2 regions of the Streptomyces sp. GbtcB6 genome follow, and region 2 is predicted to be linked to the other one. Evidence: riboswitches for the same ligand, from Rfam matches in the RefSeq annotation. Region 2 holds a riboswitch; the other holds the start of a gene.
What was found. A riboswitch is a leader RNA that binds a small molecule or an ion and turns the genes downstream of it on or off. The one in region 2 is predicted to bind cyclic di-AMP.
Positions count from the first base shown of each region.

Region 1: another riboswitch for cyclic di-AMP. It lies ahead of KVT45_RS24255 (transglycosylase family protein); the one in region 2 lies ahead of KVT45_RS43390 (C40 family peptidase).

Region 1 is NZ_JAGXJL010000014.1:103,902-108,383, reverse strand. It holds gene KVT45_RS24265 (cytochrome P450) at 1-297, shown strand, start outside; gene KVT45_RS24260 (transglycosylase family protein) at 496-1,494, shown strand; cyclic di-AMP (ydaO/yuaA leader) riboswitch at 1,704-1,878, shown strand; gene KVT45_RS24255 (transglycosylase family protein) at 1,883-2,563, shown strand; gene eno (phosphopyruvate hydratase) at 2,940-4,226, shown strand; gene KVT45_RS24245 (septum formation initiator family protein) at 4,336-4,482, shown strand, end outside.
Region 2 is NZ_JAGXJL010000045.1:18,706-23,187, forward strand. It holds gene pcrA (DNA helicase PcrA) at 1-2,182, opposite strand, end outside; cyclic di-AMP (ydaO/yuaA leader) riboswitch at 2,496-2,670, shown strand; gene KVT45_RS43390 (C40 family peptidase) at 2,678-3,820, shown strand; gene KVT45_RS43395 (tellurite resistance/C4-dicarboxylate transporter family protein) at 4,170-4,482, shown strand, end outside.

The DNA of each region.
Region 1 (4,482 bases), on a different contig from region 2:
GACCCGGTCCTGGTCGTCCTGGCCGCGGCGGACCGGGACCCGGAGCGGTTTGCCCAGCCGGACACCCTCGATCTGTCACGGCGGGACAACCAGCACCTCGGATACGGCCACGGCATCCACTACTGCCTCGGCGCCCCGCTCGCCCGCCTGGAGGGCCAGACCGCCCTCGCCACCCTCCTCACCCGTCTTCCCGACCTGCGACTCGCTGTGGAAGAAGGGGATTTGCGGTGGCGCGGCGGGCTCATCATGCGCGGACTTCGCACACTCCCCGTGGAGTTCACGCCCGCCGGACGATGAGCCCTTGCCGGGCCCTCGCCGAAGCCCTTACAGGTCCGTACGGGCAAAAGGTGACCAGCGTTCAAGTCTGTGATCTTCACGTGATCTGCGCGGCATTAACTTGTGACAAGTGATCGTCTGCCGATACGTTCACCCATCAGCACGGCGCCCTGCGGGACCCGCCGTGCCGGTCACCGCTGTCGCTCGAAAGGTTTCCGCATGCTCTCCGGGAACGGTCGTCACCGTCGCCCCCGTCAGGCTCCGGCTCTCCTCGTCGCGGCCGGGGTGACCGGCTCCGCCATCGCCATCCCGCTCCTCGGTGCGGTGAGCGCCCACGCGGCCGACGGCTCCACCTGGGACCAGGTGGCCGAGTGCGAGAGCGGCGGCTCCTGGAGCGCCGACAACGGCACCGGCTACTACGGCGGCCTCCAGATGTCCCTGGACGACTGGAGCAAGTACGGAGGCCTGGAGTACGCCAGTACGCCCGACCAGGCGAGCCGTTCGCAGCAGATCGCGGTCGCCGAGAAGATACTCGCCGACCAGGGCACCAAGCCCTGGCGGACCTGTGCGCTGCTCGCCGGGCTCTCGTCCGACGACGCCTCGGTGAACGTCGACACGGGACTCGGCGACTCGGGTGATTCGTCCGGTTCCTCCGACTCGTCGGACTCGTCCTCCGGGCTGTCGGATTCGTCGTCTTCTTCCTCCTCCTCTGGTTCCGGTTCCTCCTCGGGTGCCGCGGACTCCGGGGGCGACTCCGCCACTCCCTCCCCGAGTGCGAGCGGTGACTCCAAGGCGGACGCCTCCGGTAAATCCAGCAAGACGGACAAGTCGGGATCTTCCGACTCCGGCTCCGGCTCGGGTGCCTCGAAGGCGAGTGAGAGTCCCGTCATCTCCGAGGCTGACGGATCGGACAATTCATCGCAGACCGGGGGTTCTTGGAGCCTGGTCGACACGGGGGCCGTCAGTAGCGGCGGCAAGCATCGGGGCGGCTCGGCGGACGAAAACGTGACAAACGGTCAGAGTGCCACCTCCTCCGGCCGTCACGCCTCCCGCGACAGCGGCACCTACACCGTCCACGCCGGCGACACCCTCGCCTCCATCGCCGACTCCCTTGACCTCGACGGTGGATGGCGTGCGCTCTATGCCGCGAACAAGGCGGCCATCGGCACCGACCCGAACAACATCGCCGCCGGTCAGACCCTGAAACTCGGTAGCTAAACGGACGAAAAGCGGCGGGAGTTGGCGTCTCCCGGCCGCCCCACTTAGAAGTTAAATGTCCGGTTTGGTGAAAGTGTGGGATGAGTCTCAGAAGCCCTGATCATCTTTGAAATTCACCGGATGCCCTGTTTACGGTCAAGGCCGCTCGTCACCACGAGCCCCGGCCGTCGCAACGCCGAGTCCTGCCAGCGGCCGTCCGGGAACAGTCGACGCGTCAAGCGCCGTAGGCAGGAGCGGGGGACCCAAGGTAAGTGCCGGGACCGGTAGTTGAGGCTGCCGATCCGGCTCGGGGTGAAGCCGCGCACCGACACACGGGTGTGCGGCCGGGCAACTCAACCGGCCCGAACCCGACAGCTCACCTCGCAGGCGTCGGTGAGGGGATCGATCCATGCTGTTTTCCGGCAAGGGCAAGCACCGTCGTCCGTCCAAGGCCGTCCGCGCCATCGCTGTCGCCGGTGTCACCGGCGTCGCCGTCGCCGCCCCGCTGATGGCGGCCGGCAGCGCCTCCGCCGCCACCGCCTCCGAGTGGGACGCCGTCGCCCAGTGCGAGTCGGGCGGCAACTGGGCCATCAACACCGGCAACGGCTACTACGGCGGTCTGCAGTTCTCCGCCTCCACCTGGGCCGCGTACGGCGGCACGCAGTACGCCGCGCAGGCCAACCAGGCCACCAAGGCCCAGCAGATCCAGATCGCCGAGAAGGTCCTCGCCGCGCAGGGCAAGGGTGCCTGGCCGACCTGCGGCACGGGCCTGTCCAGCGCCGCCTACACCGGCAGCGGCTCCAGCTCCTCGTCGAGCAGCAGCGCCGGCACGAGCAGCCGTACGACCGACACGCAGGCCGCCTCCCGCTCCGCCGAGCGTCCGGCCGCGACCAAGACGGTCACCACCCCGGCCGGCAAGAAGGTCAAGAAGGGCGACGGCGAGTACAAGGTCGTCAAGGGCGACACCCTCAGCTCGATCGCCGAGAAGCACAAGGTCAAGGGCGGCTGGCAGGCGCTGTTCAAGCTGAACAAGGGCATCGTCCAGGACGCCGACTTCATCTACCCGGGCCAGCAGCTCCACCTCAAGTAGGACGGGGGGCGACCGCCGTAAGTACTAGGCGGCGCCCAGCTGAACCACAGCGCCCGCACAACCGCGGTCCCCATAGTGGAGGCCACGTGAGGGCCACCCCCGTCCCCACGGGCCCCCGCCTCGGTGCGTTTTCCCCCGTACGCACCGGGGCGGGGTTTCTCTTTGCCGTCCCCTTCTTGGCCCGCTCTTCTCCCGTTCTTCATCGGGACCCTCTTTGTTCCGCACGTGAACAATGAGTACCGTCTGTGTGTCCACGGGCCGGTCGGTCGTGCCGGCCGACGGCCCTGGGACGGTTAGGCTCTAGTCGCAAGGCTGAGCAAGGGCCGGCAAGGCCCGCGTGCGCCCCGCACAACCAGCGTCACATCCCAAGAAGGAGATGCTCGTGCCGTCCATCGACGTCGTCGTAGCCCGGGAAATCCTGGACTCCCGAGGCAACCCCACGGTCGAGGTCGAGGTCGGCCTCGACGACGGCAGCACGGGTCGTGCCGCCGTTCCGTCCGGTGCCTCCACCGGTGCCTTCGAGGCCATCGAGCTCCGTGACGGCGACCCCAACCGCTACCTGGGCAAGGGTGTCGAGAAGGCCGTCCTCGCCGTCATCGAGCAGATCGGCCCGGAGCTGGTCGGCTACGACGCCACCGAGCAGCGCCTCATCGACCAGGCGATGTTCGACCTGGACGCCACCGACAACAAGGGCTCGCTCGGCGCCAACGCCATCCTCGGCGTCTCCCTCGCCGTCGCGCACGCCGCCTCCGAGGCGTCCGACCTCCCGCTCTTCCGCTACCTGGGCGGCCCGAACGCGCACCTGCTGCCGGTGCCGATGATGAACATCCTCAACGGCGGCTCGCACGCGGACTCCAACGTCGACATCCAGGAGTTCATGATCGCCCCGATCGGCGCGGAGTCCTTCTCCGAGGCGCTGCGCTGGGGTGCCGAGGTCTACCACACCCTCAAGAAGGTCCTGAAGTCGAAGGGCCTGGCCACCGGTCTCGGCGACGAGGGCGGCTTCGCGCCGAACCTGGAGTCCAACCGCGCCGCGCTCGACCTCATCCTGGAGGCGATCAAGCAGGCCGGTTACGTCCCCGGTGAGCAGATCGCCCTTGCGCTCGACGTCGCCGCGTCCGAGTTCTACAAGGACGGCAAGTACGAGTTCGAGGGCAAGTCCCGCTCGGCCGCCGAGATGACCGAGTACTACGAGGAGCTCGTCGCCGCGTACCCGCTGGTCTCCATCGAGGACCCGCTGTTCGAGGACGACTGGGCCGGCTGGAAGGTCCTCACCGACAAGCTCGGTGACAAGGTCCAGATCGTCGGCGACGACCTGTTCGTCACCAACCCGGAGCGCCTCGCCCGCGGTATCGAGGAGGGCACCGCCAACGCCCTGCTGGTGAAGGTGAACCAGATCGGTTCCCTGACCGAGACCCTGGACGCCGTCGAGCTCGCCCAGCGCAACGGCTTCAAGTGCATGATGTCGCACCGCTCCGGCGAGACCGAGGACGTCACCATCGCCGACCTCGCCGTCGCCACCAACTGCGGCCAGATCAAGACCGGCGCCCCGGCCCGCTCCGAGCGCGTCGCCAAGTACAACCAGCTGCTGCGCATCGAGGAGATCCTCGACGACGCGGCGGTGTACGCGGGCCGCAGCGCCTTCCCCCGCTTCAAGGGCTGAGCCTTACGGAGTCATGGCTTAGCCAGTCGTACGTACGTCCCCGTACCCGGTCCCGTACCGTGTCCGGGGACGTACGCACGTACCAGGGTTGACCCAGGGAGGCGGGGACATGGCTGTGAAGGACCGGGACCGGTTCTCCACCGCGACCAGGCTCAAGCTGCTCGGCGAGCAGACCGCGGCCCGGGTCTACCGCTCCCAGACCAGGCGCCAGGCCCGCCGCTCCCGGCTCACCGGCCGCGCGGCGCTGCTCGCGATC
Region 2 (4,482 bases):
CCGGGATCTCCTCCAGGAAGCGCGAGGGCGGGTTGTACGACGGCTGGCCCCAGGCGCTGCGCATCGACGAACGGGTGAGGTACAGCCGCTCCCGCGCACGGGTGATGCCGACGTACGCGAGCCGCCGCTCCTCCTCCAGCTCCTTGGTCTGGCCGAGGGCGCGCATGTGCGGGAAGACGCCGTCCTCCATGCCGGTCAGGAACACCACCGGGAATTCGAGGCCCTTGGCGGTGTGCAGGGTCATCAGGGTGATGACGCCGTCGCCGTTCTCGTCCTCGTCGGGGATCTGGTCGGAGTCGGCGACCAGGGCCACCCGCTCCAGGAAGGCGGCGAGCCCGGCCGGCTGCTCGCCCTCGCCCTCGCCGGACTCCTGCTCGAACTCCAGCGCCACGGAGGCGAGTTCCTGGAGGTTCTCGATGCGGGTCTCGTCCTGCGGGTCCGTCGAGCTCTGCAACTCGGCCAGGTACCCGGTGCGTTCGTAGATCGCCTCCAGGACCGTGGCCGGTCCGGCGCCGGACTCCACGACCGTACGGAGGTCCTCCATCAGCGTGTTGAACCGCTTGACCGCGTTCGTCGACCGCGCGGCCATGCCGTACGCCTCGTCGACGCGCTTGAGCGCCTGCGGGAAGCTGATCTTCTCGCGCTGGGCGAGGGCGTCGATCATCGCCTCCGCGCGGTCGCCGATACCGCGCTTGGGGACGTTCAGGATGCGCCGGAGGGGGACGGAGTCCTCCGGGTTGGCCAGCACCCGCAGGTAGGCCAGGACGTCCCGGACCTCCTTGCGCTCGTAGAAGCGGACGCCGCCGACCACCTTGTAGGGCAGGCCGACGCGGATGAAGATCTCCTCGAAGACACGGGACTGGGCGTTGGTGCGGTAGAAGACGGCGACATCGCCCGCCTTCGCCTCGCCCGCGTCCGTCAGACGGTCTATCTCCTCGGCGACGAACTGCGCCTCGTCGTGCTCGGTGTCGGCGACGTAGCCGGTGATCTGCGCGCCCGCGCCCGCGTTGGTCCACAGGTTCTTCGGGCGGCGGGACTCGTTGCGCTCGATGACCGCGTTGGCGGCGGAGAGGATCGTCTGTGTGGAGCGGTAGTTCTGCTCCAGGAGGATCGTCGTCGCGTTCGGGTAGTCCTCCTCGAACTGGAGGATGTTGCGGATCGTCGCGCCCCGGAAGGCGTAGATCGACTGGTCGGCGTCACCGACGACACAGAGCTCGGCGGGGGGCAGGTCGTGCTCGCCGGACGGGGTGTCGGTCTCGCCGGCGCGCGCGCCGGTGCCGACCAGCTCGCGCACCAGGGCGTACTGGGCGTGGTTGGTGTCCTGGTACTCGTCGACCAGGACGTGCCGGAAGCGGCGGCGGTAGTGCTCGGCGACGTCGGGGAAGGCGCGCAGCAGGTTGACCGTCGTCATGATCAGGTCGTCGAAGTCGAGGGCGTTCGCCTCGCGCAGCCGCGACTGGTACATGGCGTAGGCCTGGGCGAGGGTCTTCTCGAAGCCGTCGGTGGCCTGGGCGGCGAAGTCCTCCTCGTCGATCAGCTCGTTCTTCAGGTTGCTGATCTTGGCGCTGAAGGACTTCGGCGGGTACCGCTTCGGGTCGAGGTCCAGGTCGCGGCAGACCAGGGCCATCAGGCGCTTGGAGTCGGCCGCGTCGTAGATCGAGAAGGAGGAGGTGAAGCCGAGCTTCTTGCTCTCCCGCCGGAGGATCCGCACGCACGCGCTGTGGAAGGTCATCACCCACATCGCGTTCGCGCGCGGGCCGACGAGGTGCTCGACCCGCTCCTTCATCTCGCCCGCGGCCTTGTTGGTGAAGGTGATCGCGAGGACCTGGCCCGGGTGCACCTGGCGCGCGCCGAGCAGGTGGGCGATGCGGTGGGTGAGGACCCGGGTCTTGCCGGAACCGGCACCGGCCACGATGAGCAGCGGGGAGCCGGCGTGCACGACGGCCGCCCGCTGGTTCTCGTTCAGCCCGTCCAGGAGCGCGGCCGGGTCCAGGGCCGGGCGGGCGGCGCCGTCGCGGTAGTAGGCGTCCCGGTCCGGGGGCACGTCGAACTTCCCGCCGAACAGATCGTCCGGAATCGACTCCGGAGTGTGCTCGTCCTCGGGCGGCGGCGGAGGTTCCTCGTCATGGCCGCGGGGGGCCTGGAGGCTCGCCAGGAAGCTGTCGTCAAAGAGGCTGCTCATCGCTCTCCGAGTCTAGGGCGCCCCACCGACAACCGGCCGCCGCCCCGAAAACTCGCCCGGGTAACCGAACAGATCCGCTCCGTCACGGCAGGCCGAAACACACCACGGACCCGCGAGTGCCCACCGCAAACCACCGGCACCCTTCCGGACAAGTCGCCCATTCCACCCCATATGAGCCCACCTGAACGAGCCCTAACAACAAGGTCACGAAAATGTATCGGGCATATCGCGCATCAAACTTCACAGAGGCCACACGAGTTGGTTAGCGTGCCGGACAGGCCGTACGACCTCCACCGGCGAACATCGCCGGGCCGCACGGCCTCCGCCGAGTCCGGGGCGCCGCCGCGCATCCGGAGCCGGGGACCCACACCGATCCCGGGGTGAATCGGTCCCGCCTCCCCTCCGGGGAGCGGACCGTAGGGCAACCCTTCCGAACCACCCGCCCGAACCCGACAGCTAACTCGGTAGGCGGAACACTGGAAGGAGTCGCCTCAGTTGGCGTCGCACCGCAAGTCCCGGCCGTCAGGAACGCGCGCGGCGGGCATACGCACCCCCGCGCTGGCCACCGCCGCCCTCACCTCCGTGGCCCTGTTCTCCCAGACGGCCGAGGCCGCACCCTCCGCGGACGGCAAGCCGAGCCTGGAGGAGGTGGAGAAGAAGGTCGACGCCCTCTACCGGCAGGCGGAGTCGGCGACCGAGAAGTACAACGCGGCCAAGGAGCGCACCGGCGAGCAGCGCAAGCAGGTCGACACCCTGCTCGACGACGTCGCCGAGCGCACGGACCGGCTGAACAAGGCGCGTGAGGAGCTGGGTTCGTTCGCCGCGGCCCAGTACCGGACCGGAGCCGACGCCCCCGACACGGCGACCCTCCTGCTCGCGGACACCCCGCAGGACTACTTCGACCAGACGCAGCTGATGAGCCGGCTGACCTCGCGCCAGAAGGACGCGGTCGACGACTACGTCACACAGCAGTCCGCGACCATGAAGAAGCGTCAGGAGGCCGCCCGGAGCCTCGAAACGCTCACCGAGACGCAGGACGACCTCAAGACCGCCAAGACCACCGTCCAGACGAAGCTGGCCTCCGCGCGGGAGCTGCTGTCGCAGCTGACGGCCGCGGAGAAGGCCCGGCTGGCGGCGATCGAGAAGCAGCAGGAGGAAGCGGCGGCCCGCAAGGCGGCGGAGCTGGCGAAGCAGCAGGCCGCGGCCGCCGACCAGGAGGCCTCGTCGTCCTCGACGTCGAGCGGCTCCTCCTCGGGCTCCGGCTCCTCCTCCGCCTACGCCACCAAGGCCGCCAAGGCGATCGCCTTCGCCCGCGCGCAGATCGGCAAGCCGTACGTGTGGGGCGCCACCGGCCCCGGCTCCTACGACTGCTCCGGGCTCTCCCAGGCCGCCTGGAAAGCCGCGGGCGTCTCCCTGCCGCGCACCACCTACGACCAGGTGAACGCCGGCACCACCGTCTCCCTCGCCGACGCCCGACCCGGCGACCTGGTCTTCTTCTACGACGACGTCAGCCACGTCGGCATCTACATCGGCAACGGCATGATGATCCACGCCCCCAAGCCCGGCGCGTACGTCCGGGAGGAGTCGATCTACTACGGCGGCGAGTCGATCATCCACAGCGTGGTACGCCCGGCCTGACCCGCCGGGGGCGCCCACCCCCCCCTCGGGCGCCCCCCTGTCACTCCCCACACCTGCACTCACCCCAACGATCCGAGCACCACCTCGCGCATCCCCCTCCTCACGCGCCTCGTGCCACTCCCCTCACGCCCCCAGCGCTCCGAGCGCCACCCCGCACTTCCCCCGACACGCGCCCCCGACCTTCTCCTCACGCCCCCTCGCACCCCACCGAGCCCGAGCGGCGCGCCTCGCACGCCACCGAGTCCGAGCGGGGTGCGCTCGCGCCCCTGTCCCGCGACCGCGGGGTTTTCGGGCTGCACGCGCGCGTGGCCCGTTCGTGCTGTGGTCGGCCCTCCCTAGCATCAGCGGCATGTCCGGTATTTCCCCCCTCTGCGCCTGGTGGGCGCAGCGTCCGCCGGCGGCCGGGGCCGCTGTGATGGCCACCGGCATCATGTCGGTGGGCTTGCACCTGGCGGGGGCGGAGACCGTGTCCCGGGTGGCGCTGGTGCCGGTCTGTGTGATGTGGGTGGGGCTGGCCGCGGACTTCGTCGTACGGCTGGCGCTCGATCGCCGGCGGTGGGCGGCGGAGGCGCGGACGCCGGGCGCGCTCACCGCCGTGGCCGCGACGACGGTGCTGGGGACGCGGTTCTCGGCGCTCGGGTGGCAGACCCTCGCCGAGGCCC